DNA from 4 places in the Metabacillus sp. KJ11-3 genome. Region 2 is predicted to be linked to each of the others. Evidence: riboswitches for the same ligand, from Rfam matches in the RefSeq annotation. Region 2 holds a riboswitch; each other region holds the start of a gene.
The links. Region 2 has a riboswitch for cyclic di-GMP ahead of AC0L8O_RS24175 (DUF5667 domain-containing protein). Riboswitches for the same ligand answer to the same signal wherever they lie in the genome.
Positions count from the first base shown of each region.

Region 1: it holds a riboswitch for cyclic di-GMP, as region 2 does, so the genes downstream of both, AC0L8O_RS25070 (hypothetical protein) here and AC0L8O_RS24175 (DUF5667 domain-containing protein) in region 2, are expected to answer to the same signal.
Region 3: it holds a riboswitch for cyclic di-GMP, as region 2 does, so the genes downstream of both, AC0L8O_RS02535 (hypothetical protein) here and AC0L8O_RS24175 (DUF5667 domain-containing protein) in region 2, are expected to answer to the same signal.
Region 4: it holds a riboswitch for cyclic di-GMP, as region 2 does, so the genes downstream of both, AC0L8O_RS27460 (hypothetical protein) here and AC0L8O_RS24175 (DUF5667 domain-containing protein) in region 2, are expected to answer to the same signal.

Region 1 covers NZ_CM147865.1:5,082,322-5,089,806, reverse strand. Annotated here, with positions in the region: gene AC0L8O_RS25075 (OmpL47-type beta-barrel domain-containing protein) at 32-1,453, opposite strand; gene AC0L8O_RS25070 (hypothetical protein) at 1,576-2,112, opposite strand; gene AC0L8O_RS25065 (hypothetical protein) at 2,145-2,267, shown strand; cyclic di-GMP riboswitch class I at 2,407-2,496, opposite strand; gene fliT (flagellar protein FliT) at 2,620-2,970, opposite strand; gene fliS (flagellar export chaperone FliS) at 2,970-3,368, opposite strand; gene flaG (flagellar protein FlaG) at 3,393-3,749, opposite strand; gene fliD (flagellar filament capping protein FliD) at 3,863-5,413, opposite strand; gene fliB (flagellin lysine-N-methylase) at 5,629-6,858, opposite strand; gene hag (flagellin Hag) at 6,991-7,485, opposite strand, start outside.
Region 2 covers NZ_CM147865.1:4,862,518-4,870,002, reverse strand. Annotated here, with positions in the region: gene AC0L8O_RS24185 (hypothetical protein) at 1-142, opposite strand, end outside; gene ltrA (group II intron reverse transcriptase/maturase) at 330-1,625, opposite strand; gene AC0L8O_RS24175 (DUF5667 domain-containing protein) at 2,166-3,563, opposite strand; cyclic di-GMP riboswitch class I at 3,646-3,732, opposite strand; gene AC0L8O_RS24170 (hypothetical protein) at 3,931-4,182, opposite strand; gene AC0L8O_RS24165 (hypothetical protein) at 4,824-5,051, shown strand; gene rfbB (dTDP-glucose 4,6-dehydratase) at 5,121-6,140, opposite strand; gene AC0L8O_RS24155 (hypothetical protein) at 6,163-6,369, opposite strand; gene AC0L8O_RS24150 (ROK family protein) at 6,517-7,416, opposite strand.
Region 3 covers NZ_CM147865.1:480,064-487,548, reverse strand. Annotated here, with positions in the region: gene AC0L8O_RS02565 (YjfB family protein) at 1-32, shown strand, start outside; gene AC0L8O_RS02560 (sulfite oxidase-like oxidoreductase) at 444-1,043, opposite strand; gene AC0L8O_RS02555 (biotin transporter BioY) at 1,155-1,742, shown strand; gene AC0L8O_RS02550 (DUF6241 domain-containing protein) at 2,018-2,563, opposite strand; gene AC0L8O_RS02545 (hypothetical protein) at 2,811-3,014, shown strand; gene AC0L8O_RS02540 (Na+/H+ antiporter family protein) at 3,170-4,504, opposite strand; cyclic di-GMP riboswitch class I at 4,765-4,847, shown strand; gene AC0L8O_RS02535 (hypothetical protein) at 4,913-5,260, shown strand; gene AC0L8O_RS02530 (ketoacyl-ACP synthase III) at 5,339-6,325, shown strand; gene AC0L8O_RS02525 (leucyl aminopeptidase) at 6,416-7,485, opposite strand, start outside.
Region 4 covers NZ_JBVVRS010000004.1:115,960-123,444, forward strand. Annotated here, with positions in the region: gene AC0L8O_RS27430 (hypothetical protein) at 324-464, shown strand; partial or broken gene AC0L8O_RS27435 (DNA/RNA non-specific endonuclease) at 667-1,255, shown strand; gene sda (sporulation histidine kinase inhibitor Sda) at 1,836-2,006, shown strand; gene AC0L8O_RS27445 (ATP-dependent DNA ligase) at 2,679-3,488, opposite strand; gene AC0L8O_RS27450 (hypothetical protein) at 3,985-4,155, shown strand; gene AC0L8O_RS27455 (hypothetical protein) at 4,146-4,220, shown strand; cyclic di-GMP riboswitch class II at 4,232-4,315, shown strand; gene AC0L8O_RS27460 (hypothetical protein) at 4,477-4,830, shown strand; gene AC0L8O_RS27465 (DUF6018 family natural product bioysynthesis protein) at 5,079-5,426, shown strand; gene radC (RadC family protein) at 5,521-6,165, shown strand; gene AC0L8O_RS27475 (hypothetical protein) at 6,403-6,777, shown strand.

The DNA.
Region 1 (7,485 bases), 220 kb from region 2:
CTTGGGTTGGCGAGTTTTTTTCAAATTTAAGTTATTTATTTTGAACCTTTACAGTCGTTTGTCCAATAACCAAATTACCATCGAGATATCCACGGAAAACCAATGTTTCCTCTGATGAATCCCATGTAAAGTCAGAACGCTCAAACTTGAATTGTCCAAGTTTTGCTTGGTTATAGTACCCTTTGTTGCTTGTTAGGGCATGTACCCCATTTATTGTTGCTGTATCAAGGTCAAAATCTTTACGATCAAATAGTTTCGGTACGTCTACACGAACTGTGAAAATACCCTTATTTCCTTTGATCACTTTTGGTGTTACTTCAATTGTTGCAGGAATGTAGACAACAAATTGTTTATGAATTTCTGTTGTTAAGCCTCCAGCATTTGTTGCAACAACTGTTATGTTGTAAACACCTGGTTTATCTAATGAAATAGACGAACCATTTTGAACTTCTTTTCCAGACGATTCACCTGGTGCTGTTACGATCATTTTTTCAGATATAACTTCAGAAACCGTATCTTTTGCTGTATAAAGCAATGGCAATGCAGAATCTAATGCATATTCTTCATTTACATCCATACTTACTTCAGGTGCTGTTTGATCGATTTTCACTTCAAGCGTTTTTACACCTTCTATATTATTTGCATTGTCGATCGAAAAGAATGACACTTCATGAATGCCTTCGTCTGTTAATGTAAAAGATGTTCCTTCTTTATATTCAGATCCATTAATTGAATAGAATGTAGTTGTTACGCCACTTAAACGATCTGATGCTTCAAGGTATACTGTCACATCGTCTATGCTCCAAGTCTCAGGTGCATCAGAAGTTGTCTCCGGTGCTGTTTGATCTACCTTAACACTGATTGTTTGTGGTTCCTCTTTGTTTCCAGCGTTATCTAGAGAATAGAATGATACAAGATGTAGACCTTCTGTTTCTACAACAAAAGATGTTCCTCCCATATATTCAGATCCGTTAATAGAATAGTAGGTTTTTGTCACACCACTTTGTTCATCTGCTGCTGTCAAGTTCACTGTCACATCTTCCTTGCTCCAGATGTCTTGTGCGTCAGAAGTCGTAGCTGGTGCTGTTTTATCGATTTTCACTTCGATTGTTTGTGCTTCTTCTTTGTTACCGACTTTATCAACGGAATAGAAGGATACTCTATGAACACCTTCTCCTTTTACTTCAAAAAAAGTGCCTTCTCTAAAATCATTGCCATTAACTGAATAATATGTTTTTGCTACTCCTGTTTCATTATCTGTAGCAGATAGAGTAATGACCTGGTCTTGATTTACCCAAGCTGTTGGTGCGTCGCTTGTTGTCACAGGTGCCTCTTCATCTTTGATTAGCTTTGCGAGAACAACATTAGATGGTTCAGACTCTCCAAATGAGTTACTGTAGGACGTTACGACATACTCATGATTCGCATAGGATAAGTCCATGACCGTATACATTAAATTATTTACTTTTTCTGAAACTAATACTAATTACCCATCTATCACTTCATAGATGTTATAGCCATTTGCATAGGTAATAAAATTCCAATTAATTCTTGCTGTTGTTTCATTTATCATCGTTAAGCTTGCTTTTGGAATTCCATAATTGGATAAACAATTGTTTCTGTAATGCGATTTGATGTTTTTGATTCACCAAAACGTGTATTATAAGCTGTTACCTCAAAAGAATGTGTATCTTCTGAAAGATTATTAACTTTATAGCTTCGTGCAGTACCTTTATAAATTAATTTTCTCTCATCTTTTGTGATTTGATAAACACGATATTCACTTGTCCAAGCAGTTGCAGGCCAAGATAACGTAATATTGTTTATATTTTCTACTTTCCCTGAAATAACCGGTGCTTCAACAACAGGCCATGTTAAGGTAAAGTCAATAGAACTTCCTTTTGGTGACTCCTCAAAGCGATTACTGTATGAATGAACCACGTATTCGTAATTTCCTTCAGGCATATTGCTAAATGTGACAGAAGTTCCAGTTACTGTTTTCTGCAAAATACGCTCTCCATCAATAATTTGATATACATTATAAGCAGTGGCATATGTTGAAGCATCCCATCTCAGCACAATATCATTTCCATTATTAACGCTTTGCTTCACATTTGCCGGTGCTTGCATAATTGGATGAACAAGTGAGAAAGTTCCAAGTTAGCTTCACATCATCTGGCGTTACCTTTACTGCAGTAAGATTGGTTGGAGGTAACTTACTATCTGATGATGCAAAAACGCTACCAATAGGAGCAATCACTTGGTAACTGAGTAGCACCAATACAAGAAGTAATGGTTTCAAACGAGATAAATGCTTCATTTTTTCTTTTCCCTTTCTTTGTGTGAAAAAGGCATAAAAAAATAAACCTTTTACAAGGTTCATAGATTTGATAGACTATGATCCCTTGTGGCAGCCGGCTGCCATTCATGAAGAATTACATAAGCAGGCCCTTGGCTTTGCGTCCCACCGTTTCCAATGGTTTGCCTTTTTCACTTGGTAGTTTAATAGCATATCAACATAATAATACTTTTATCCTAAATAATAAATAGTAATTAATTACTATTCTAGGTTTTTCTATTCTTACCGTGGTATTATTGACTCATTTTCTATTAATAAAGTTATTTACGCTTATCATAAAATAAGCCGCTTATCGTATCTTTTTGGTAAGGATCATGATATTTTTCTTGGCTTACCTTATTGTTCTTTAGTTTACGTAAGTCAGACTGAATTTCGTTTTTAAAACTCATTAATTGCTGGTTAATTTCCTTGTTTACCTCAATCAGTTTCATCCCTATTGTTTTTTGTTCTGTTGTATAGGGTGGTTGAGTCGCTTTTATTAATTTCTCACGATCTTCTAAATTCGCTTCTATTTGATGAATAAACTCATCTCGCTCCTCACTTGTTGTTCCTTTTTCTAAAAGTGAAAGGAGTTCTACACTGACTTCATATAGCTTTTGCACCGCATCCACTATGCTTGTCCACCTTGATGTTGCTTCTGACGGTTCGCTTGAATGACTTGCTTCCATGTATCACGAAACTCTGTCACATACCCTTGTACCTCTTCTAGAATTTCAAGGTCGTTACTAATATTTGCTTCTACAAGACGATTCTTCATGTAGTCATACATTGTAAGCATATTTTTTGAGACTTCATAATCCATATTTATGGTTACCATAAGCTCTTGAATAATGTTTTGGGCTTTTATTATATTCGTATTTTTTTCGCTAATATCTTTATCTTCTATTGCTTTCTTCGCAAGTTTAATAAATTTTATACACCCATTATAAAGCATTAATGTTAATTCACCCGGTGCCGCTGTTGTCACTGCGTTTGATTGATATGACTGATATGGATTACTCATAGCCATTTTCATTACACTCCTTTATCTACTCTAAACCTTTTTATCGACAGCTAATCCTAAAAATTCTGTCATCGATGCGTATATATCTAGTAGTTTTTTCGATGGAATTTCACGGATAACTTCCTTCGTAGTTTCATCAATTACCTTTACATAATATTTATTTAGCTCGTCATGTAATTCAAATCTTAATGAAGTTGTTGTAGGAGATAAAAAATCATTCATGCCTTTTACCACTTCTTCAAGCTTTTCTTTTGTAACTTTTATATTTGGTTCTGCTTGTGTTGGACCATTATTTTCAGGTTGGTCAATTGAAACATTTTTATTTTCAGTTACTGCATCAATTTTGTTACTAATAAAAGAATGAAACGACATACCCTCGACTGACAAATCCATCTCTCCCTTTCATTTACAAACCTTTCTATTATTTATATCGGCATGTTCTAGTAAGTTTAAAGAGAAGTTTCAAATAAAAAAGTGAAGGAATTAAATCCTTCACCTCATTACATACCACCACTGAATTGCTGCATGAGCCAACCACTTTGCGAATTTGCTTTCTGCATAGCTGATTCCATTGCTTGGAATTGTTTCCAGTAACGATCTTCTAATTGTTGAATTCTATCTTGTTCTTTTGAGATCCCACTTTCAATACTTTTTAACTCTTTTGCCAAAACACTATTTACATCCACAGTTGAATTTAAATAACCAGCTTTTTTACTTAAGTCTGAAATTCCTTGTCCTAATCTCTCATATAGTCTTCTTCCAATACCACTTTCATCATGTTTTGTTCTATTTGTTAAAGTATTTCCTTCTGTAATACTACTAGTAGAACTAAACAGCTTTTTTACACTATCAAGATTACTTTCAAGGACGGCTTTCAATTTTGTTTCATTTAATTCTAGCTTTCCATTGTCTCGATAGTTCTTGCTTGTTGTAATCCCTATGTCAGATAAATACTTAAATCCTTCATCACCATTTGAAACAGGTGTCATTAGACTACTTCTAAGTTCGTTTAAAAAACTGGAAATGGAACGATCTCCAGTTATTAACCCACTTTTTGCTTTTTCTTCCCATAACTCTATTTCTCGATCCTTCATTTCACTTTTTTGGTCATCTGTTAATGGTGGAAAATCTCGGTAACGTTTTTCTGTCACTTTTGAGTTTAACTCAGCAATTAGTTCATTATATTTATTTACAAACGTTTTAATACTATTAAAAACAGCTTCCGTATCATTTTTTGTTTCAACGGTTACTGGTTGATCGCTTGTAATGTTAGATTTCAGATCAAATTTTACTCCATCAAATGTAAAGCTATTTCCAGTAGGATTAATTGTCAGTCCATTAATAACAACCATAGCGTTCACTACATCAGAGCCTTTTGCTGCTGAAACACCACTGTTTGTACTAAAAGTATTAGTAATATTATTTACTTCCCCTCCAATTAACCCTAACTTATTTGTAGGGTCTGTTAGACCATTAACCGATAAATTCTCTAATTTAATTTGAGAATTTAATGCTTTTGTTTCACTTGTTAGGATTAATGCATTTCCATCTTTAAAATAAGATGCTTTAACACCTGCACCTGCACCGTTTATCTTGGAAATTACAGATGAAATCGTGTCATCAGATCCAACTGAAATAGCAGTACCATTTAAATCAAAGGAGATGTCTTGTCCAATAGCTTCTCCTTCTGTAACATTTAATATAAAACTAGCTGAAGCAGCTCTAGCATCCGCTGCCATAGTTGCTTCCGTTATTGTATAAAAAGAAGCAGATGGTGTCCCAGTAACAGTGGCACCAATCTTTTCAATATTACTTACAGAGGCAGTTTGTTTGTTAAAAGGAGTTTGTAACCTTAAAGCCTCTGTAGCTGTTCTAAAGCTTGATATCGTTGTATTAATATCTCGAAAAGTATCAGTTTTCCAAGTATTCATTATTTTAGCTTGCTGTAATTTGATTAATCTACTTTTTTGGGCATCAACTAACTGTTTTACCATGCTTTCAGTGTCCATTCCTGAAGCTAATCCCGAAAATCTTATAGATGTAGTGCTCATTGAGTCTCCTCCAATCTTAAATTCTATTTTCATTAATTAATATCTTATAATTTATAATTATTTTAAAGTATTATTTCTCTAACTCAAACAAAAATTTGAAAGTTGTAAAGCCTTTTACAGAATAGTCCTACCCCAACAAAAGAGGTAAGGACTAAAAAAAATCTTCTTAAGCATCTACAGGTATAAAAGAATATGATTAGAGTAGATAACCTTGACTAGTTATTAATTAATATTGACATGTAAGGTAATGTCATATAATCCTTGTCCTTCATTAATTCTAGTATCTGCTCAAAATATGAAGGATAATGCTCGAAAGTTTTAGATAGAGATTGTATTAGTTTAACAACTAATTCTGAATTTAATCCCTTATGATGATTTGCAATCCCAACTAGATGCAATTTTATCAATGTGTAGTACAGTACCATTCTAGAATAGCTTTCAAATGGGAATTCAGTATCTATAGGCATTAAATTTTTAAACACATAATTAACAAGGTAGTTCTCTAACATATACCCATTTCCCTCCATAAAAGGTATATAATATTTATTGTATCCATTCTCATATTGTTCTCTAGTTTCTTCATTTGTAGAATTTTCATTAATCTTCAATCCGAGTAACATATCTCTTGAACATTCTAAATATCTTGCAGATGCTATTGGTTGGTTAAGTCTAAGAATTAAGAGCTCTTTGCATAAACGAAGATGTATATCAATTCTTTTTGAAACATCATTAAATGCTCCTTTAAATGTGAAATCCTCTAAACTTTTGATATATTCTCCGAAAATATCTGGGATCTTAATTATATTGTTTTTCTTTACACACTCATCAATTTCATTATAAAGCAATCCTAAGGTTAGTAAACGCTCTTCGATAGAGTAGTCTCTATTCTGTAAAATCGAAATAGTAATATAGCGATATTCGTTAAAGAGGTCTGTCCAATGTGTTATTGTTTCGTTATTGGTATTGACAACACTTGTTACTCCTATTCTGGTAACCTCATTTAATCCCTGTTCAAATTTAATGCCATCTTTATTTAGTAATACTAATCTAGTAGCTTCTGGACAAGAGACAGTTAGACTTTGTTCATATACCCCATTGAAGTTATTATTTGTTCTTGGGTATATCGTACAGGTATTACATAAATATTCTTCACCCAGATTAGTTTGAATATCACACCAACCTTCGTTACTTAAAAAAGAACATTTTCCATTCTCCATTTTCATTTTTGCAACATTATTTATTTCAGGATTAGTGCGATTCCGTTCTAAATTTTTCTCAAGTTTAAATTTCATACTTGGATTTTTTACTTTTTTATATTTTTTATAGGTTTCTTTATCAACGTGAACAGTCCACCCTGAACAACACGTATCTTCACAGGAGGATCCGATACAAGAGAATTCTTTAATATATTCTGGAATTAGCATTTCAACCATTTTAGTTTTCATAATTCTATACTCCTTTTATTTTAATCTTTCAGAATAGAAAACCCTGACATATTTTCTATCTTGAAAGATTAAAATCTTATTATACAAAAAGGAATGGTATCCCCATTCCTTTTTTGTATAAATAAAAATGTTTTAACGTAGTAATTGTAATACAGCTTGTGGTTGTTGGTTGGCTTGTGCAAGCATTGCTTGGGAAGCTTGGTTAAGGATATTATTTTTAGTGAAATTCATCATCTCTTTTGCCATATCAACGTCACGGATACGAGATTCAGCTGCCTGTAAATTTTCAGAAGCATTATCTAGGTTTTTAATTGTGTGTTCCAGACGATTTTGGTTAGCACCAAGTTTAGAACGTGTTTGTGATACTAATTCAATTGCTGCATCAACAGCAGTTAGATCAGTAGTAGTCTGCGTTGAAGTACCATCAGGAGCTAGTCCATTTACTCCAAGATCAGTAGAACTGAAACCTTTAGTTGCTGTACCTGAATCAATAGTTAATGTTAGCTTTTGCCCATTATTAGCACCTATTTGGAAATCCTTAGAGAATGAACCATCTAATAGTTTTTTCCCATTAAACTGTGTACGTGTAGAAATTCCATCTAACTCAGTATTAAGCTCTGTAAGCTC
Region 2 (7,485 bases):
AATCTTTCGCCGTTTCAACGATTTCTTTTGTTTTACTAGCCTTCTGTGTTTGATCAGGCTTTTCAGCAAAAGCTTCGCAAGGAAAAAACAGCCCTGCACAAACAATAGAACCCAATAAAAGTAAGCTCCTTATTTTCATCATTTCACCACCTTTCGTCGGAAAGAAATGAATACACTCATACTATTTCAACAAAATTCAGCATTTTTTGTCCGTTTGAATGTCTATTTGCAACAAAACGAGCCTTTTCTCCTAAAACGGGTCAGGGGGACAGGTCCGTTGTCCCTGTCCCCTACTCTATCATTGTGCATATGCATGTTTAACTTCAAAATTATGATCGTTCTCTAAGCAAGTGGGTCAAGGAACCTGTCCCTCTGTCCCATGATCGAGTAGAGGGAAGACCCCTCTGCTTTAGTCTTTTGTTTGAGATTGCTCTTTGAACAACTTTCGATAAACCGATGTATCGATAACCTCTTCGACAGAAGGTTAATCCCTTCGCCTCTCCCTCAGGGATTCCTAATTGGATAAGCGATTTGATTCGTTTCTTCGATACCTTCCATTGCTTCCATATGATGACTCTAATTCTGGAGCGAAGCTTCTTATCTATCTCAGTCTTTGCTTTTTTCATATTCGAGATTCTAAAGTAGTTAACCCACCCAAGTATGACTTGTTTTAGTTTTAAGGTTCGGTAGTCTAGCGAAACACTCCAATTTCGCTTTGTTAATTTTCGAAGCTTCCTTTGAAATTTTTGTATTGACGTTGAATGGGGTTTTACTTGGTATTTCTCATTCTTAAAATCGTAATAATATCCAAATCCTAAGAATTTCAAATCTTTTGGACGGGAGATTTTACTCTTTTCTCCGTTGACTATTAACCCTAATTTATTTTCTATAAATCTCACAATTGATTCCATCACTCTATTCGCTGCTTTCTCACTCTTCACGAAGATTAGGGCATCCTCAGCGTATCTCACGAATTGGAGTCCTCTACTTTCTAGCTCCTTATCAAGTTCGTTCAACATAATATTACTAAGCAGTGGGCTTAGGTTTCCTCCTTGCGGAGTTCCAACTGGTGTTTCTACATATTTTCCATTCACCATAACTCCACTGACAAGATATTTCCTTATTAGGGAAATGACATCTCCATCATCTATTGTATTAGAGATGATCCGCATGAGTTTATCGTGATGAACTGTATCGAAAAATCTTTCAAGGTCAATATCCACAATCCAATCGTATCCATCATTTAGAAATTCCAAACTTTTAATAATTGCCATCTCACAACTTCTTTTTGGTCTAAAGCCATAACTGAATTCACTGAATTGCTTTTCAAATATTGGACTGAGAACTTGATGAATGGCTTGTTGAACTACCCTATCCACTACTGTTGGCATTCCCAATTTGCGCATCTTACCATTTTCTTTTGGGATCTCCACTCTTAAGGCAACTTGTGGTTGGTACTTTCTTGTTCTGATGCGCTGACGTAGCTCATCCTTGTTCTCTCTCAGATATTGTTTCAGTTCATTGACCGTTATTCCATCGACCCCACTAGCACCTTTGTTTTTATATACACGCAAGTAGGCTTCATTCATATTTTGATTACTTAGAATTTGTTCTAAAAGTTCCACACTCGTTTCTCCTTTCCTCTCACGTAGTAAGTGATAGCTCCATTTTGGTTATCCTTTGAGGTACGCTCATACTTTCACCATTAACACATTCGGAGTATGTCACTTACGCATTCGTGGTGTTGAAACACTATAAATTGTTCAGCCCTTCATGAAATTACTTCACTACTATGGCTTCTGCTGACTTCTTGCGGCTAACCTTTTTCGACTGTACCCTTTGTACATCCGCAAGATCTCCCAGGGTAAGACAACCATCTTTCCTCTTTTACTCGCCTGATCTACTTTACAAAGTTACGCACATCTTTTGGACTTTAACTTGTTTGGGAGTCTTATCCCTTTGTAAAGCCTTAGTATCAGATTTCTGTTCGTCGAGCCAAGATTTTATTCCACGCTTCCTCCAGCCCTTATCTCACGATAAGTACCTTGCGCTTCCTTAGTGGTTGGTCGATGTGTACCCCTCAGTGGACTTTCACCACCTAGATAGTTGCCATGCCTGGCACACCAAAAATAAGGGAACAGCAAGTACTGTTCCCTTGTTTAACCTTATTCTTTTTCAGATTGTTTTTTTGCTTCTTCTTGTTGTTTTTCCCTAGCTTTTTTTGCTGCTTCACTTGCTTTCTCTTCTTGCTTCTTTATTTCTTCAGCGCGCTTTTGTGCTTCTTCTCGTTGTTTTTCTTCAGCTTTTTTTGCTGCTTCCTGTGCTTTCTCTTCTTGCTTCTTTATTTCTTCTGCACGTTTTTGTGCTTCTTCTCGTTGTTTTTCTTCAGCTTTTTTTGCTGCTTCCTTCGCTTTCTCTTCTTGCTTCTTTATTTCTTCTGCACGTTTTTTCACTGCTTCTTGTTGTTTTTCTTCATCTTCTTTTGCTGCTGCGTTCTTTGCTTTCTCTTCCTGTTTCTTTATTTCTTCAGCCTTTTCTTCTTTATCTACACTATTAGATTTATTTTCTGTGCTCTTGACACTTGTTTTTTCATGAGATTCCTCTAAAACTTCATCGGCCTCTTCATTAAGTTCTTCAACAACTTCAGCTTGTTCTTCTGCTAACTCTTCATTATTTTCAGCAAGCTCTTTTTGATATTCTTCTTCATCAATTTCACCTGATGCTAATTTTGCCTCTAATTCTGTACGTTTTTGATTAGCCTTTTGCTGCTTTTCTTCTAACTTAGCTAACTTTCTATTTATTTTCTCTTCAAATTTCTTCTGTGCATGAATAATATTTTTTTGAAGAGCTTCTTTCGCTTTTGGATTTTCTACTTTTTCTAATGCTGTTTGTAGAGCAAGCAGATTAGCCGCAAATTTGGACTCAAGTTCAGCACGTATTGGGTCAACTGGGGCTTTTTCTCCTGAAGGGTCACCTTCAACAGCTTCTGTTTGTTCATTATTAGTAGCTGGTGTTTCATCAGATACTGGCAGCTCAAATTTTTCTAATGCCAATTCTTGTTGTTCAATTGCTTTTTGAAGCATTTCATTAGCTAGCTCTTCCTCACCTTGAGCTAGTAATAATTCTGCCTCTTTGATGCGTTCTTCAACATATGTTGCTAGTAATTCGGCTTCTTTTACTTCATCAAACGTGAAAGCCAATTGTACATTTTCCTTTAATTTTTTTACAAAATAAAAGAAATCACCTGGTAAAAGTGTTGATTCTACAATCGTTGAATGATCATTCGTATCCTCTACATTTGACTTTTCTGTTTCAGTTTCTGCCGAATCTACTTCATCTTCAGTAGCGGTTTCTAATTCTTCATCCACCTGATTTGATGGCTCAACTGTTGAATCTGTTATTGTTTCAACTGTTTGCTCTTCTTGAACAGCTTCTTCTGCAGAAACTGGTTCTCTCTCATGATTATCCGCTAATGCCTGTCCAGTTCCAAAAGAAAACATAAATACTGCTGCAATCATACTTGTAGCTAGAACATTTCGAATTCCTGCAAAATTTTTCTCCATAAAAAAATTCCTCCAACATAAGTTTATATTCGGAAGAATCTCGAATGAACTCTATTAACTTAAGTTTATTCTCCATTCTTCATTTGGTAGTCCAGCCATCCTAGTAAATTCTTACCGTAGATCTGTGACTTTGCGTATCTACCTTTCGATAGAGTTGCCTTTTTCAAATGAGGAACGAAATTCCTTTATTATTTCCGTTCATCATTATCTAAATATAAATATACTAGAAAAGAAAACAAATAAACATACACCTTTTCTTGGAAACTTGGTGGGATACCATTGAAAACTTAAAATTGACACTGTGAAAGGAACCCGTCAACTTGGACCAGTGGCTTCCTTACTCACTATGATTTCACCCTTTAAAACTTTATGTTTTACGTTGCAATTCAGGGTACTTCTTTGCCCAGTACTTTGTTCGAAAAATATGGAGTCCAATTGCAGGCATAATATTAAAGACAAAAATAACAAAGTTAACAACTATCCAATCTTCCGTCGTTTTATTTGGATTCCCTCCTAATAAAACAAACCCAGTTAATAAACCAGATGCAAATAATACACAACTTCCAATAATAAATGCTGCATTTATACTCTTAAGTAATCTTATTTTTGATTGCTTCATAGAAACTCCTATTCTTCATTTTCTGCATAAATTAATTTTCCCCTTATAAAAAACATAATTGTATGAGCAGCATGTAATACTGCCAGGTAGACCGTATGTTTCATGAAAAAATCAAGGTCAATCGGATTTGCATTTACCAGATTCTTTGATTAAAAAGCATAAACTCTGATCTTATCAAAGAGTTCAGGATTTGCGTTTTTCCTAACTCTCTATTATCGCTATTAGATTATAACTATAATTTAATTGCTTTGTCATACTTTTTAATCTGTTTGTAAAAGGTGAATAACATTCCTTCTGTATGATTGATATACCTTTTAAACATCCTAGGAGCAACCACACATGAAAAAATTAAAATCAATCCTTTGTTTTTTTACGTAGATACCATAAATACGATTATTACACTTAATAGATTGTGGAAAGAAAAAATAAATCATATAAAACCCCCGGTTTTATCGACCGGGGGTTTTACATTCTCACTGCCTCTTCCTGCCTTAAATTTCTGAGTACAGTTGGTGGGTCAAGGTACCTGTCCCTCCGTCCCATCTTAATAAAACCTTTAAATGACATTAACTAAATTTACAATTTCATCCTGTATGATAAGAAGTGTATAGTAAATTAGACATGGTAAAGGAGATAGAGATATGGATGTAAAGGATATTCTTTCTAGTAGGGTTATCCACTTTGCTAGTATGTTTAATGAAGAGGTTGAGTTGGGAGTAATACAGTATCCTGATCATTATTATGTGTACGCGTCGATTTGTAATGATCGTGGGGAGTTTTTGGGAAGAGGAATAGACAAAGTTGAGAGGGATGCTGCTCGTCAGGCGCTTAAGAAGCTTTATATTGACGCATATGATAGTTTTAAGTGAAGAAACCAAGGGGAAATTTCCCCTTGGTTTCTTCGTTCGAGCATACTACCTATTATCCTTTACTACTACTTATAAAGAATATTGCTTCTCAAAGTAATTCTGATATTCACCACGTAAAATCTGCTCCCACCACTCCTGGTTATCCAAGTACCATTGGATGGTTTGAGCAATTCCAGTTTCAAAGTTATACGTTGGTTTCCAACCTAACTTCTCTAGCTTAGTAGGGTCAATCGCGTATCGCTTATCATGACCTAATCGATCTTTTACAAATTCAATTAAGTCTTCTGATTTTCCTAATGTTTTAATAATGGTTTTCACAACTTCTAAATTTGTCCGTTCATTGTGTCCACCCACATTATATACTTCTCCATTTTCACCTTCGTGTAAGACTAGATCAATGGCAGAACAATGATCTAATACATGTAACCAATCACGAATATTCTTTCCGTCATCATACACAGGTGCTTTTTGTTCATTTAACACACGTGAGATGGTTAAAGGAATTAGTTTCTCCGGGAATTGATATGGTCCATAGTTATTGGAGCAACGAGTAATATTAACAGGTAATCCAAATGTTTCGTGATAAGCACGAACTAAAAAGTCTGAAGATGCTTTACTTGCACTGTATGGGCTATTTGGCTGAAGTGCAGTTTCTTCCGTGAAGAAAGTTGTTGGATCAAAGTCCAGCTCTCCATATACTTCATCAGTTGAAACATGTACAAACTTTTTCACATTAATGTTTTTGCTAGCATCCAGTAATACTTGGGTACCAAGAACATTCGTACGAACAAACACTTCTGGATCTGTTATCGATCGATCAACATGGCTTTCTGCAGCAAAATGAACAACGTAATCAAACTTTTCTTTCTCAAAGAGATTAAGAATTGCTTCACGGTCTGCAATGTCTGCTTTTATAAAGTAATAATTATCTTTGTTTTGGATATCTTTATGTTTTGTCAGATCTCCCGCATATGTTAGTAAATCTAAGTTATAAATATCATAATGAGGATATTTATTTACCATATAATTAACGAAGTTTCCGCCGATGAAGCCTGCTCCGCCGGTTACAAGAACTTTTTGTTTAGCCAATATTACACCTCTTTCCTAGCTATTACTTTAGCTGAATAAAGAGAGTTACCCCATTAATATTTCGTACCCACACCTTTTTGTCTACCTTTTTCGGTTCTAGCATTTCATCAATATGTATAAGATCAGAGCCGAGTAATGCTGTTAATTGGGTAAGATCGATTAGTTGATGTACTTTTTTCTCATCATGTTGAAAGATGACATTAATTCTACCTGGTGAATTTGAGACCATATTTATCCTCCTTCTATTTTCTTTTTATGTTTCACAGAAGGAGGTGATTTTAATCGATTTTTTTATATAAAAGGTTTCTAATGACAGTCTTTTCGGTTATACCCCTTCTACATATCTGTTGGTTTTTGTGCTTTTACATAAACGTAATTACCCTTGCGGTAGCAGCCCAGCTCCTACGAGACCTGCCTTTTGATCTAATACGGCCGGCTTAATGACTAATGTTTCCTTTAAGCTCGGATACACATACTCTCTTGTTTTTTCAATCAATGGCTTTAGAATCAAATCCTTCGATTTCATGACTCCTCCACCAATGACAATGACTTCCGGGTTTACCGTATGAACAATGTTTGCAAGTCCGATAGCAAGATAGTTGATGGCTTCATCAACTATTTCCTGTGCTTGCTGGTTGCCTTGCTCTGCAAGCTCGAACACGCCTTGGGCACCGTTTGGTATATTTAGTCTCTCTTTTCCGATTCGACCAATTGCCGTTCCAGATGCAAGTCCTTCTAGTGCACCTTTGTTTAACCCTGGACCTTGGTAAGCATCAGGACTTGGATTCACGATCATGTTTCCGATTTCCCCACAGTTTCCTTGGGCACCTGAGACAAGCTGGCTGCCTAAAACATAGCCTCCGCCGATTCCTGTGCTGACGGTGACAAAGAAGACACTACTTGCGCCTTTGCCTGCTCCGAGTGTGGCTTCGGCAAGAGCTGCTGCGTTGGCGTCGTTTTCTAGCAAAACTTGCATACCTATTTTTTCCTCCAGCATGTCCACAATCGGGACGTTTACCCAGCCTGGTAAGTTTGGCGGCTCAATGATGATACCTCTGCTCGGGGATAATGGGCCGGGTGAGCCGATTCCAACTGCTTTGATGTCATATTGCGATTTTAGATCATTGATGGCATCTGCCATGTTGCTGATGGTGAATTCCGGACCTTTTTCTGGTTCTGTTGGGCGGCTTTGCTCGTTGATGATTTCTCCTTTTTCATTAAACAAGCCGATACGCAGGTTTGTTCCGCCTAAGTCAATGCCGATTGTATACATCATAATCCCCTTTTCTATTCGTATTAAGTATTTGTTATCTATAAGTTTACCAACTCCCCAAATAAATGAAAG
Region 3 (7,485 bases), 790 kb from region 2:
ATTTAGGTAAAAGCATTGACGTAAAAGGTTAAATCAAAAGTCCCTGTATGAATATGGGGACTTTTGAAGTCCTATTGTATTCTAATTGGTGACAAAAAACCTTTCCTAAATGTCGAAATTCCACTAACAATTCCCCTTATAATCCATCCATCATTTGGAAAAGCTGATATTATCAGGTAAGACTAGACACAATCATCATCTCAGCCTAGTTGCTCTACTATTCATCCACGTCTTGCCTGTAAATGAATTTTCATCCTACTTCCCCTACTCTTTTTTATAATGATTTCGTATATTTTATAAAAGCGTTTTTATCATTTCTTGAAAATCAATGAACAATTAATAGAAAAATTAATAGTATAGTACAACCTCCGAATTATTTTTTGACAGTTATCTTTGGGTAACTGTCCTTTTTACATCCTATATTAATTCATCTGCTCTATGCCTCAATCAAAACTGTACCTTTGCTCAAGCCAAGGGTCACCATCCATATGATAGCCGTTTCTTTCCCAAAAGCCGGGATGATTATGCTCTGTAAACTGGATTCCTCTTATCCATTTTGCGCTCTTCCAAAAATAGAGATGAGGAATAACGGCTCGAAGCGGGAAACCATGTTCCGGAGTTAACGGTTCATTGTTAAAGCTATGAGCTAGTAAAGTTGTTTCTCTCATAAAGTCATCAATTGATAGATTCGTCGTCCATCCTTCTTCTGCATAGAGGATAACGTATCTGGCATGTGAGTGAACAGTAATTCCTTCTAATAAATCTACCGTTTTAACTCCCTGCCAATACGCATCTAATTTTGACCATCCCGTAACACAATGAATATCATTTAATTGTTCTGACTGAGGGTATTCCTCTTTTAGTTCCTTTAACGTAAGAAGCTTGGGATAATCGACTAATCCATAAATTTGTAAATTCCACTTACTAATATCTTCATAGTAAGGAACATTTCCCGTATGTAAAACTGGAAATGTCGTTGTAACATTTTGATTTGGTGGAACCCTCCCGGAAGGATGTGTTTTTTTCTGTTTTCCAAAATACATGACACTACCTCCATCACTCTATTATGTTAACTTAAACCAAAAATAAGTTGACAATCTTTTCTGGATTATATTATTCTTTTTTTAAGGATCTGTTTAGAAGGGGGAAATACAATGAAACGAAAATTATCTACATACGACATATCATTAGTCGGTATGTTTGCTGCACTAATGGCTATTGGTGCTAATATTACGTCTTGGGCGCCATTTCTTCAAGTAGCAGGTGTTCCATTATCAATGCAGCCTTTTTTCTGTATATTAGCAGGGCTTTTATTAGGAAGCAGGCTTGGTGCACTGTCGATGATTATTTACGCATTAGTTGGAATTGCAGGCGCACCTGTTTTCGCTCAGTTTAGCGGTGGAATTAGTGTAATTTTCCAAAGCACCGGCGGATTTATTTTATCTTATATTGTTGCTGCTTATGCAGCAGGTAAAATTCTAGAGGTCAGTAAAGAAAAGAAGCTGACTGTTTTTATGGCTGCCTCATTTGTAGGAATTGTTCTTATTTATATTGTCGGGACAACGTATATGTGGCTTGCCTTAAATGTATGGTTGAATGCTCCGATGTCATACGGTGCTGCTTGGGGAGTTATGGCATGGTTTATTGTGAAAGATGTTGCTTTTACAGTTTTAGGTGCACTTCTTGCTCCCCGTATTTATAATGCTGTGACGAAGGCGGTTAATAAAAAAATTGCTGCTTAATGTATAAAAAGGGGCTGACCCAAAAGTCTGGACTCTAGACCTTGGGTTAGCCTTTTTTCATACTTTGATCTTTTTAATTCAGACAAACGTAAAAACCGGGATGTCCATTGCACTCCAGACACAAGATTCGCCGCGGTGGTCTCAGCCTTCCCTCTACTTCCCGCAGGAGTCGAGTCTCTTCCGCTTCATTTCACTATAAAGTTCAATATTATTCAAATGCAACAATCTTTATGAAAACTGGCTTTAGAAAACACACTATACAAAGCATTTTTTATTTATTTAATACTTTCATCATATCTTTCTAAGTATTGTTGCTCTTGTTCTTCTGACATGATACCGGTTGCTTTTCCGATTGTTCCTCCTTGAATGCTCCAGATGGCATTGTGATCTTCATCTGCTTGTGAGAAATCGCCTTCCTTCCAGCGGGTTAATATGTCCATCATTACTTCCTCATGTTCATATTGACCATTTTCTACAACATTGAATAGAAACAAGACTCGCTCATCTGTCATTTCGTAATGTAACCACTTTTCATCTGCAATTACCTTTTGATGAGACATTCCGTGCATATAATTAAGAATATCATCTTCAGATAAAGATGCCTGCTCACTTCCGAACGGGTTATTACTCATTACTACTTCTTCAGATACAACCTCCTCGGGAGTTTTCGCGCTTTCTTCAACGTCTTCTACCTTCTGGGCAGTTGTTGGTGTTGTTTTTTGATTCAACATATCAAAAAGAATATACCCTAAAAACCCGAAACAAACAGCAACAACTACTACACTAGCTATTATCCACTTATGCTTTTTTATCCAAGACACTTATAACACCCTCCATAGAAGTATTTTACTTGTTAGCTTACTCAATAGCTTATCTATCAAAAGAATAATGATTCCATAAGATAAAGATAGTCTAGTATCATCATACAATGGATAAATTAGGGTAAACAAGAAAAGACTTTGTCGAAATAAATCAGATTCATATTTTTTACTATTCTGCTCTGTTATATGTATAATGTTTACTAGTTTTGGTTATAAAAATAGTAGAGTACATGAAAGAGGTGTGAATATGAAAACATTAGTTGTAAAAAAATATTTCTTAGATATAAAAGATAGAGAGGCATTCGAGAGAGAGATACTGGAGCACCATCCCGAATTGATAGAAACGATATTTGGATGGGATGACGAAGAATTGGTGGAACATTTACATATGATTAAGAAAAGCACAAGCGTCTCGATCAGTAGCGACAAGCTTAAGGCGATTTGGAATTGAAGGCGTTCTTTGCCTTCAATTTCAAATTGACTAGACCCTAGAGGGGCTAGTCGCTGGGGCTAGACACCTGCACTAAGTACAAGGTTTGAAACTTTCTTATCTGTTCGAAAAAAAACTTGGTAAAATAAAACCAAGTTTTTTTCCTTTATGTTCTTCTAAAGAATTATAGCTGCGATCCAACCGAAAATAATAAGTGGAATATTATAGTGAACAAAGGTCGGTACACATGTATCCCAAATATGATGATGATTCCCATCTGCAGCTAAACCAGATGTTGGACCAAGTGTACTGTCAGATGCAGGTGAGCCTGCATCTCCAAGTGCTGCAGCTGTTCCGACTATCGCAACTGTTGCCATTGGGCTAAATCCTAACTCCAGACATAGTGGAACGAAAATAGTCGTGATAATAGGAATTGTTGAAAAGGATGAGCCAATCCCCATTGTGATAAGAAGACCAACAATTAACATTAACAATGCACCAAGTGCCTGATTTCCATCAATTAACCCGGCAGCATCTTCTACAAGCTTTTCAACATGGCCAGTTTCTTTTAACACACTAGCAAATCCTGATGCTGTAATCATAACGAAGCCAATAAACGCCATCATCTTCATTCCGTTTGTCATCATAGCATCTGCTTCATTACGCTTTAGTACACCACCAATATATAAAATACTTAAGCCGGCTAACGCACCAAAAATCATTCCTTCAACCTCAAGCTTTTGGGATAAAAAGAGCTGAACGGAAAGTGATACAAATATGGCGAAAACGGCAATAGTAATACTTCTTTTCGTGTACACTTGTGCCACTTGTTGACCTGATATTTCACGGGTTTCATATTGTCTTTTTTTGCGATAAGTAAAGAAAACCGCTATAAGCAGGCCACACACCATGCCAATAGCCGGGATGGCCATTGCTGTTGGAATAGAAGATAAGGAAACAGTTAATCCACTCTCCTGCATATTCGTTTGCATAATGCCGTGAAAGATGGCCCCAAACCCAACAGGTAAAAACATATATGGCGTAATTAATCCAAATGTCATAACTGCTGCAATTAATCGTCGATCTACTTCAAGCTGATTCAAAACTTTCAAAAGGGGCGGAATAAGCACCGGGATAAAGGCAATATGTACCGGTACCAGGTTTTGAGAAAAAATCGCCATCATTAAGATTAGAAATACAATAAGTGCCTTAGATAACGTTTTTCTTCTCGCTTCTCCCTCACGACCAACAACTTTAATCACACTAGAAACCATCGCATCTGGTAATCCTGTTTTCGTTAATGCAACAGCAAATGCTCCTAGTAAGGCATAACTTAGTGCTACAGTTGCATTTCCACCTAAACCGTTTGTAAACGTCTCAATCGTTGCGGCTAACCCTAAACCTCCTGTTAGACCACCTATTAAAGCTCCAATCACAAGAGCAAAAACAACATTTATTCTTAATAAACTTAAAATTAGCATAACAATTACTGCTATTAAAACTGCATTCACCGTCAAGACCCCCGAAATCCTTTAGTTTGCTAATATAGTAGAGAAATAAAACATCGGAATTAAACTTATCATATTTGCTTGAAATCTGTCAATTAGTATATCAAGATATTAAATACTAGCTCCTTTTTAAAACACGCAAGCCTTCGGCACCCCGATGAATATAAAAGCCCTTTCATTTTCCTTTTCTTAAAAATTTTAACTTTTTATATTAAAATCATTTCCAGTTTGTCCGATATAAACACTGGTCAAGTGTAACATTGGCCAAACAACGGCAAACTTATTGAAAAATAAGGACGCAAAACTATGGGTCTAAGGCAATCGCTATGGCTGCCAAGTTGCAAATGCTAATTTTATTCCCTTCTTGGTTGTTCACCTTAGATCCTCGCTACAAAAGAGAGGAGACATACAATGTCAAAAGGTAATTATGAAATTAAAGTAAATCATGGTGCAAAAATTGTGGAGATGTTTATTGGCGGTACATTTACTCCAACAGATGTGCAAAACTTCGTCAGTGATTATCAGAAAGAGGTTTCAGCAATTAACGCTCCTGTTTTCACTCTTGAGATCGATTGTTCCTATATGGACCTTCTTAAACAAGAAATGATTCCAAGCTTAGAAAATTCCTACAAGATGTATAAGGAATCAGGATTCAAAAAAGTTATTTTCAAAATCAAACAAAATCCTGTGTTAAAACTTCAATTAAATCGCCTTGCAAGAAATACAGGATTAACCAATGCTGAAGTAATGGAAGGTTAATAACTTTTTAGGATGAATCAAAGTACTATACCTTGACTCATCCTCTTTTTTATTTCACAAATATAGGAGGAATACACTTTGCAATATGTAAAAATACATTCTGTTGATATTTATCATCCAACAAAAGTTGTTGATAACACCTATTTTATCAATCATTTTCAACAGAGAGAAAAAGATATTACGCGGTTTCTTGATCATATGGGACGAAAAAAACGTTATATCATTGATAACCCTGATGAGAATAGTTTAACAATGGCAATTGAAGCAGCCAAACGGGTTCTTACTAAAGCTAATATGAGTGGAAAAGATATTGATTTAATTATGTTCTCATCACAAATTCCTGAATACACATTTCCTACAAATGCTACATATTTACATGATGCAATTGGGGCTGGCTCACAAACCATTCTATTAGATTCAAATGCAAATTGCGCCGGTATGACTGTCGCCGTTGATTATACTTCAAGGTATATGTTAACAAGTAAGGATATCAAAACTGCCTTAATAGTCGGGTCAGATTATAACTCTATCATTAGCGACCCTGAAGATGAAATAACATTTTCGAATTATGGTGATGCAGCGGCAGCTGTTATATTAGAAAAAACGGATGTTGAAACAGGTTTTATTGACTCCATATATTTTACAGACTCGATTAATAAGGATAAAATTTTATATCCCGCAAAAGGCTTATCCAATGTTCTACAAAACAAGGAACAAGGAAAGTATATCAAGTGGCTTCCTTTTGATGGGAATATCGCCCTGCCTCCCACTTATAATATGATCCAAAAACTATTGGACCGTAATAATTTACAAGCAAGTGATATCAGTTGTTATTGCTTTTCTCAATTTTCTTTAGCCAATATTTTAAAAATACAAGAGAAGTTTGACATACTTGATAAACAAATTGTTTATGTTGGTGATCGTTTCGGATATACGGGAACCTCCAGCCCGTTTTTGGCATTACACGAAGCAATAAATAGGGGAACTGTTAAAAGAGGGGATTATATTTTATTTTGGACAATCGGTTCCGGATATCAATTAGTATCCATGTTATTTCAATATTAATAGAAGTGTAAAAATATCACGAGTGACAGGTACATCTTGTAAGTAACTGCCACTCGTTTTCGCCACCAAATTCCCTACACTTACATACTGTTATTGACTAACTTCAAACCTCTCAACAAATGTTGCTAGTGTTCTTGCCATTACACCTGTTGCACCTGATGGGCCAAGTTCGCTTTCTTTTGACGTTGTTGCTGTCCCCGCAATATCAAGATGTACCCATGGTGTATGTTCAGCAAATTCACCAATAAAGGTTCCTGCCATAATCGCATGCCCTTCTCGACCGGGTGAATTATTCAGATCAGCCATTTTACTATTTCGAACTCTTTTTTTATCGTTTTCCGAAATCGGCAAACGCCATACAGGCTCATCACATTCATGTGATGCTTGAAGAACTTGTTCAAATATCTCTTCATTATTTGTCATGGCACCAGTCGTTTCAGTTCCTAAAGCAATGATGACTCCTCCTGTTAAAGTGGCTACATCTACTAAGTAATTCGCTCCATGGAATTTAGCATATGTAACGCCGTCTGCTAGTGCCAAACGACCTTCTGCATCCGTATTTAGTACCTCAATCGTTTTGCCGCTTAAAGAAACAATGACATCATCGGGCTTAAATGCTCCACCACTTATCATGTTGTCTGTTGATGGAATAACAGCTACAACATTTTGTTCAGGCCTTGTTTCACCAATAATCTCCATGGCTCCAAGCACTGCTGCGGCACCACCCATATCTGTTTTCATGCCGACAATTCCATCCTTAGGTTTGATAGAATAACCACCTGTATCATAGGTAATTCCTTTTCCAACAAGTCCAATAACATCTTTCCATTCTTCTTTTCCTTGATACTTTAACACAATCATTTTTGGAGGCTCTTCTGACCCTTTGTTGACAGCTAACAGAGCCCCCATCCCAAGACGCTCCATATCTTCCTTTTCAAGGATCTCATACTCAAAATTATATCTCTTGGCAAGCTCTACAGAATACGTGGCTAATTCTGTCGCTGTTAACAGATTAGGTGGCATATTTGTTAGTGTTCTTGCACTGTTTGTACCTGTTCCAAATGCATACCCAACCTCGAGACTTGATTTTATTTCATCCAGCTTTCCATTTTCTGAAAAAACATAAACCGTTTCAATCTTTTTTTCAGGTTCATTAGATT
Region 4 (7,485 bases), on a different replicon from region 2:
TAAAATAGTAACGTTAGTTGAATAACAATCTTCAGCAATAGAGCGCTATGGTGGAGTAACATATAGATTTAATCGCTTTATTGTCACTTTACATCAATTCTTTTTTTGTAGAAACTTGTTATCTAATAATCCTTAAACAAGAAAACTTTTTCAATATATGTATAATAGATTGGATGGCGTGAGTGGCTGTCATAGTATCTGGCGTTGATGGGGCTGATACCAGGAGTAGATTTAGTGTGTTCCGTTTTTTTTTATTTTATGTATAAAAGTATAATAGATTGGTAATTATTTAGATAAAGTATTTAAACAAGGGGGGATAAATAGTGCCTAAACAAAGCAAATTAACGTTTTCTGATTTTGTTAATAGAGATCGATTTGAACTAAACTCTTATGTTACATATTTGATCCATCAAGTTAAAGATAATGCTACAGAACAGTCTAAAGATAAATTGGTAAAACATTAGATTAATAAAGTAACGAAAGGGTAAATAAAAATGATTGTAAAAAAACTGTAAGCGACCTTGTTTATCTGTAATGGTGAACAATGCCGCTTATTTTTGTTGTAAATCATTTATCATAAAACACCTGATAACGAAACTTGTCACACCCGTATTAATGGAAATTGTCCATATTCACAAGAACCCCCTTATTTAACATGTAATATTGGCCATCACGAATGAACATGGGCAACTGGTCCGTGTCATTGCTGACGAAATCGTTCTACAAGATGACGATAACGAACCTGTAACATCGTCTGGCAGATACTACAATGATGAAACAAAAATTCCTGGTGTAGAAAGAGCAGATTTAGATGAAGGACATACCATTGCAGATTCTCTCGGAGGGGTATCCAATGCTTACAATATTACTCCACAAGAAAGTACGCTTAACCGACATGGTGATCAAGCATATATGGAAGATGCCATTCGTAAAGCTGGTGGGACTACTAATTTTGAAGCAATTATCACATATTCTAATACAGAAACGCAGATTCCTTCTCATTATAAAGTACACTTACAGATGAGTTTGATAACGGCAACCCTGATGAGATGTATAAATCTCTAGGCTTAACTGTAAGTAAATCAACTAACTCAAATAAGTCAACTAGTTCTAATAAGTCGAATGGATACAGATGGTAATGGACAAGTGACGATTAAAGAAGCAAAAGCAGCAGGTTTCAGTATGCCATTAACGAGTGATCTGGTTATACCCATATATGCACGATGTTGATAATGACGGTATGGTAGGTGAGTAAGTCCCAAGAACTTTGAGCATTCCTCTTTCCACAATCAAGCGCAAATGCTTAATAATATTTGCGTATTTTTATGTAAAGTACAAGATCTTAGAGTAACTTTTTATTACGTAATTGATGGAAATTGCAAAGGAAAGAAATTGTTTAATAAACAATAGATCAAAGGACAAATAAAAAAAGCCAGAAGCTATAAACTACCAACCATTTCTATTATAGCATTTTAAATTATTATGTTTGCTGAACAGTTCACTTAAAAACAGAAGGAAGTGAGATTTTACTAACATAAAAAAGACCACTATTCGGTAGCAGTCAAAACTAATGCATCGCGTAATAATTGTATGTCCTGGTAAATGGAGTAAGAAACTTGAGTATCACTACAATTATTTAATTCAATAATTAAGCGATCAAGTTCTCTAAGGAAAAGTAAAAAATCTGATTCACTTACCATGAGTAATTAGTCTCCTTTATATAGGAACAATATACTATACAAGTAAAGCCTAACACCATAATGCATAAAGTTCAATGATAGATATATTAAAGAAGAGCATCTTTCGAAAAAAGCAGTGAAAAAGGTGGTTAAATAATGTTCGATCCTTGGATGTATGTAACAAATGAGAAACTAATGAAAATATATCAAACTGCTGTCGAATTAAATTTAGGAAAGGATAATATAAAAACTGTTTTCGCAGAAATACAAAGCAGAAATTTGAGAATTGATAAGCCAAGCCATAGACATCTAAAACGTTTAAAGTGATCTTAATTTGAAACAAAACTTGTTTTACTAACGTATCTTATTATTTGCTGTAATATGAGCTGAAACTAATTCGCTTTTCGCGTATATAACGAACGAAAGAAAAAAATGGTCTAAATAATTAGACCAAATAACCCATCGTTAGCTCACCTTAGAATATTTCTGAATATAGTATGTGAAATTATCCAAATAGAACCTGGTTAATTTCTTTTTAATTATAAGGATAATGTCTAATCAAAAAGGACTGCTATCAATTAGATAACAGTCAATAACAAATAAGAAAATAACAGCAACCCGATTGGCTTTCAGAGGTCTATAGTTATTACTTACAAATATTACTCGTTTTATTGCTTATTTCAGAACAGAAACAAACAACAATTCACTTCTCAAACCCAATTATAAATGGTTTAAAAAAGACCTTATTCAGGCCCAGTATTACTCTCGAAAAACTCTCTAATTTTATCTGGGGATATACCTGCATACAATATCAATTTTGCCCATTCTGGATCAAGTTTTTTTTCTTCAAATGTCTCACCCAATTAGATACCCTCCTGTATAAGTTATCTAATTCAATTATGGATAGATTTGTAAAAATATAAAAGTCTTATAGGTAAATATTCACATAGATTTTACAAAAAGGAGAAGGTTAATGGAGAAAGATATAAAAAAGTGGAGTTATAACCACTCCACAAATGAAGGTATACGTAATTTTCCTTGCTTAGTTAAATTTCTATATTTAACACGGCATTGAACAGGTTTAATAAATTTATAATTGTCATTCTCTGATTGAACCTTATTCGTAGAATACAGCTTTTTGCGATCGTTTGGTGGCATGAATTCCATTAAGCCGGCTGGTTTACCATCGAGAAATGATAACAAAACTCCGAATTCATCTTTGCGTAAACCAGTAATATAGACATCATCATATTGATAATTAATGACTTTGAGCCAGCTGTATGATCGTTTATTTATCTCATAAGGGCTGTCAGCTTTCTTTTGAACTATACCTTCAAGTTCGTTTTGCTTAATGAGATCAAAGTAAGCGATCGCATTACCAGATAACCACTGAACAACATTAATAAGAGGATGAGAGGGGACAACCTTTTGAAGCAATTCCTTACGTTTAAGGAGTGGTAAGTGGGTAACTTTCTCACTATTATATTGAATAACATCAAAAACACAATATTGAACTTCATAAGGAGCTTTCTTGGATCTAAAACGTTCCATTGTAGCTTCAAAATCAGGTTTACCTAGTTCATTAGATACAACAATTTCTCCATCTAAGACAGTTCCGTTTGGTAGATCTAAGTTAGTTATCTCAGGATATATTGTAGTAACTTCATTGTTATGCCGTGTATATAAGCGTACTTTATCATCAAACTTTGTCCAAATGAGCCTTATTCCATCAACTTTAAGCTCAGTAATATATGAATCATCATCAAATGGATGATCTGATCTGTGCAATAACATTGGTGATATAAACATTTTAAAAAACACCTCATGTTAATTCTAGCACTTTATCAAATGTAAATTCACTGGAAATTGGAGTTAATATCTAAGGAAATTTTGTATTATTGATCTTAAGTTGCGCTAGTCGGACAATTGATGAATTTTTCAAAATCATTACACTGAATTGGTAAAGAATTGAAAATTACACAGTGATATTATACTGTACCATTCTGTAAGGTATGTAAAATTACAATAACTTATAACGGTCAGTATTAGCTTACTTTGCTAGTCTGATCTTTTTATTTTTGTTAGGATAAATTAAATATACATGTTAAATTACTTTATTTTAATAAACCAAACTGTTAATAAATATATCAAATTGCAGGATAAGTAAATCAAACAAAAACAACTGGCATAAAATTACTTTTAGTGGTATATTATGCCTAGTATAATTGTTAAAACTCTCTTTTTTGCCATTTTTTAGTGATGTGTACTTTATCATATATAGAATTTTAAGAGGGAAAATTGTATAATGGACAATATCAAAAGTAAAAAAACAGAACTTATAGAAAAGTTCGGGTTAAATGTAAGACGTTATCGAATGATCAGAAATATATCTCAAGTAGAATTGGGGGAATTAACTGAAGTCTACATCGAACATATATTAGTAGCGTTGAAAGAGGTAAGCAAAACATCTCTCTAGAGAACATTTATCTAATTTCAATTGCACTTAATGTAAAAATTAGTACGTTATTAGACTTTGATTAATATTAAAATTTATAATATAGGAAAGCTATGAAGGATTATTTATATATGGGCACTTTAATAATCTTGAGCTATTAGTGCAACCGTCCTTTTTATAATAATAGGGCTTTTTTTATTGAAAAAAACATTCTAGAATTCTACAATCTTCTCAAGATATGCATATTATGATTGGATTAATTAAATATAACTAATATTTGAACAAATCTGTTGCATATGTTTTATTTATAAATGAATTCTATTATTTAGGGGAGTTGTCTATATGTTCCGAGATAGTTTATTAAATCAAAATGATTTTCTAGAAATTTCACATAATCCTACTACTTATTATTTAGAAAAAATCACTTTTCCTTTAGATGAACTAAAGTACATTGAGTTGCTCTCACTAACTAAAAAAGTAACCATCGTAGACAATGCTATTTTAAAGACTGAAGAAGAAATATGCTTAACAGATTCTAGAGAAGTTAATTTTGGTACATATTCAATCCTTTTCCATCAATTAAAAGAAAAGGGTACACTTCGTGAAGTTTACGAGCTAACCTTGGAGCAATTTACTACTATTCAACATAATTACAAAGATAACTTATTTGAAATTGATAAAGATTTGTTATCTTAGTATTAGGGAAATTTAAAGAACTTATTTTATTCACTAAAATATTTAATTATGTTAAGATGAATTTATAGTTTTTTACTTTTTCTTTTTTTGCAACCATTCTATGGTTAGCGGGCTTATCTTATGAAATGTAAATTTACGCGTCCTTTGGGATGAATCTAAACACACATTACGTGTGTCTATGAGTCTTCCTGAAGGGCGCTTTTTTGCGTTTCATAAAATTTTTTATCTTCAGAAAGGATGTTTTCTTAATGGGTGAGACATTAGCAAGTTTGTTTAACAAAAGTGATGTAATTGAGGATTGCAGAAGGCTTGGAGAAAGAAATTTATCTTTAGTAAATCCGTACCGCTTATCAGTGGAACTCAATTTTAAGGATGGATCAAAAAGATATTTTCGTTGTAAGAATGGAAATCGATCTTATGCATTAAGTGAGGTATTAACTCTTATTAAGTCTATTGAAACTAAAACAGGTGAAAAAGTCTATTGGAGATTTAAAGGTGAGGATATTTACTATATCGGTAGTGATTATTCAATTTATATTTCTAAGGTATCTAGGCTTAAAACGATGTTTCTTGAATTCTTTGGATTAGTTGAATAATAAACATATCTCTTATTGGGTGGTAAGGCAAAGCATTTTAGTGCTTTGTTTTTTTTATTAAACAAAAACTTCAGAAAAAAGGGTGGAATTTTAAATGAAAAAACATTATGCAATTGCTAAAGAGGAAATGTCTTTTTACGGTAATGATTGTACTAGTTTACAGAACATCTTAGCTGTTCTTATTGGACCTAAAGCTGAGCCAACTCTAACAGGTAAACTTGCAGCATTAGGTACTAAACATTTATCAACTATGAGTATTGAAGAATTAAAGAAATTCCCTGGTATAGGAGAAACAAGTGCTTCTCGCATTGTATCAGCGTTTGGTCTTGTAACTTTGGCTAAAAAACATTGTACCAAGGAATTCTACATAATTCGGAGTCCAAAAGATGCTGCAGATTTGTTTTCTGATCTTCAAAATTTAGATCAAGAGCATTTTGATGTAGCTTATTTAAATACTAAGAATCAAGTAATATATAGAAAAAATATTTTTAAAGGTAGTTTGAATTCAGCTATAGTTCATCCACGAGAAGTCATGCGTGAAGCAGTTAGGGTGAGTGCTGCAAGTATTGTGGTTTCTCATAACCATCCGTCTAATGATCCGACCGCGTCGAGAGAAGATATAGAAGTTACTAGAAGATTATCAGAGGCAGGAAAAATAGTGGGAGTTGAGCTGTTAGATCATGTGATAATAGGAGGTCCTGGAAGATATGTGAGCTTAAAAGAAAAAGGCTACATATGAGATTAGATTATATGTGTTATATGCAGAATAAGTTCGTCATCATGATATTGGTTCAAAAACTATTATTTTTAAATAAAGGACAAACGTGAAGTATCCATTAAGAAATAATCACGAAAAATGGGTTTTGTATGAAGTTTATAGACATATTTTTATAGTTCCACTTTATTTTAGAAAATCAATTAAGATATTGAGATTGAGTACTTAAGTACATACTCTTTATGGAGAGGTTAAATTTCATTGGTAAACATGACTAAGTTATTAAATAAAATTTTAATTTCAGGTGTAGTTCTTTTATTAATTCCAAGTATTATTGTTTTGTTTTATTCGAAGGATATACCAGAAAAAGTGGTCTCAGGGAAAGTTTTAACTATTGATGGCTATACATTATTAATTAAAACAAATGAAGATAAAATGATTACTGGGAAACTCCAGAATATTTATAATACTAAAGAATTTTGGGATGTATTTGATGAAATATTAATTGGAGCTTATGTAGAAATAGAATTATATGGAAAGGATGAAGAAGGAGATTACTTAGTTGAAGTAAATGTTGATGGAGTAGATTTTGATGAGTATGTTGTTAATAGTCACTATGCAAGTAATTTAAACTAGTAATTTTGAAATAAAAAAAGGGATGAGTTATTTAAAATATATAACTTATCCTTTTTATGTTTTTAATTGTTTATATATTGTTTTATATGTTTTAAATACTGTTTACTTGTTTATACGATTTTTGAAGACTTATCAACTCTAGTTATTTTAAAGATTATAACTATATAAACAGTGCTATAAAGCTATAAAAACAGTGGTTATCACTATATAATCGGTAATTGATAACTATATAAAAGATGTAATCTAACTATAAAAAGAGGGTAATAACACTATAAAAACGATGTAGACTTTTAGAAAAAGCTTAATAAAACTATAAATTCGGTGTCTACTTTATGTACTTAATTATACTTATGCAGCTAGTTATGAATTTAGTAGTAAAATTAAATTTAGATTGTTATTAAAGCTATAAAAACGGTAAACAGAAAATTAACTTCACCGTTTTTATAGCTTTATTATGTGTAAAACAAGATTAGATATAACTATAAGAACGGTAGTGAGAAGTACCTGGCATTATATTTTTTTATGATTAAATAAATACCTAAATGTTCTTAGCATTGAATAAGTAGTTATTAAGGGATTCTCCATCGAATTTATAGTTATATTTAATAACAGAGGACAAATATAACTATAAAAACGGTAACTCTATATCAAATCCATAGAGACTATAGGTTGTCTCCTTATACTGCAACTATTATTGGAATATGAAAA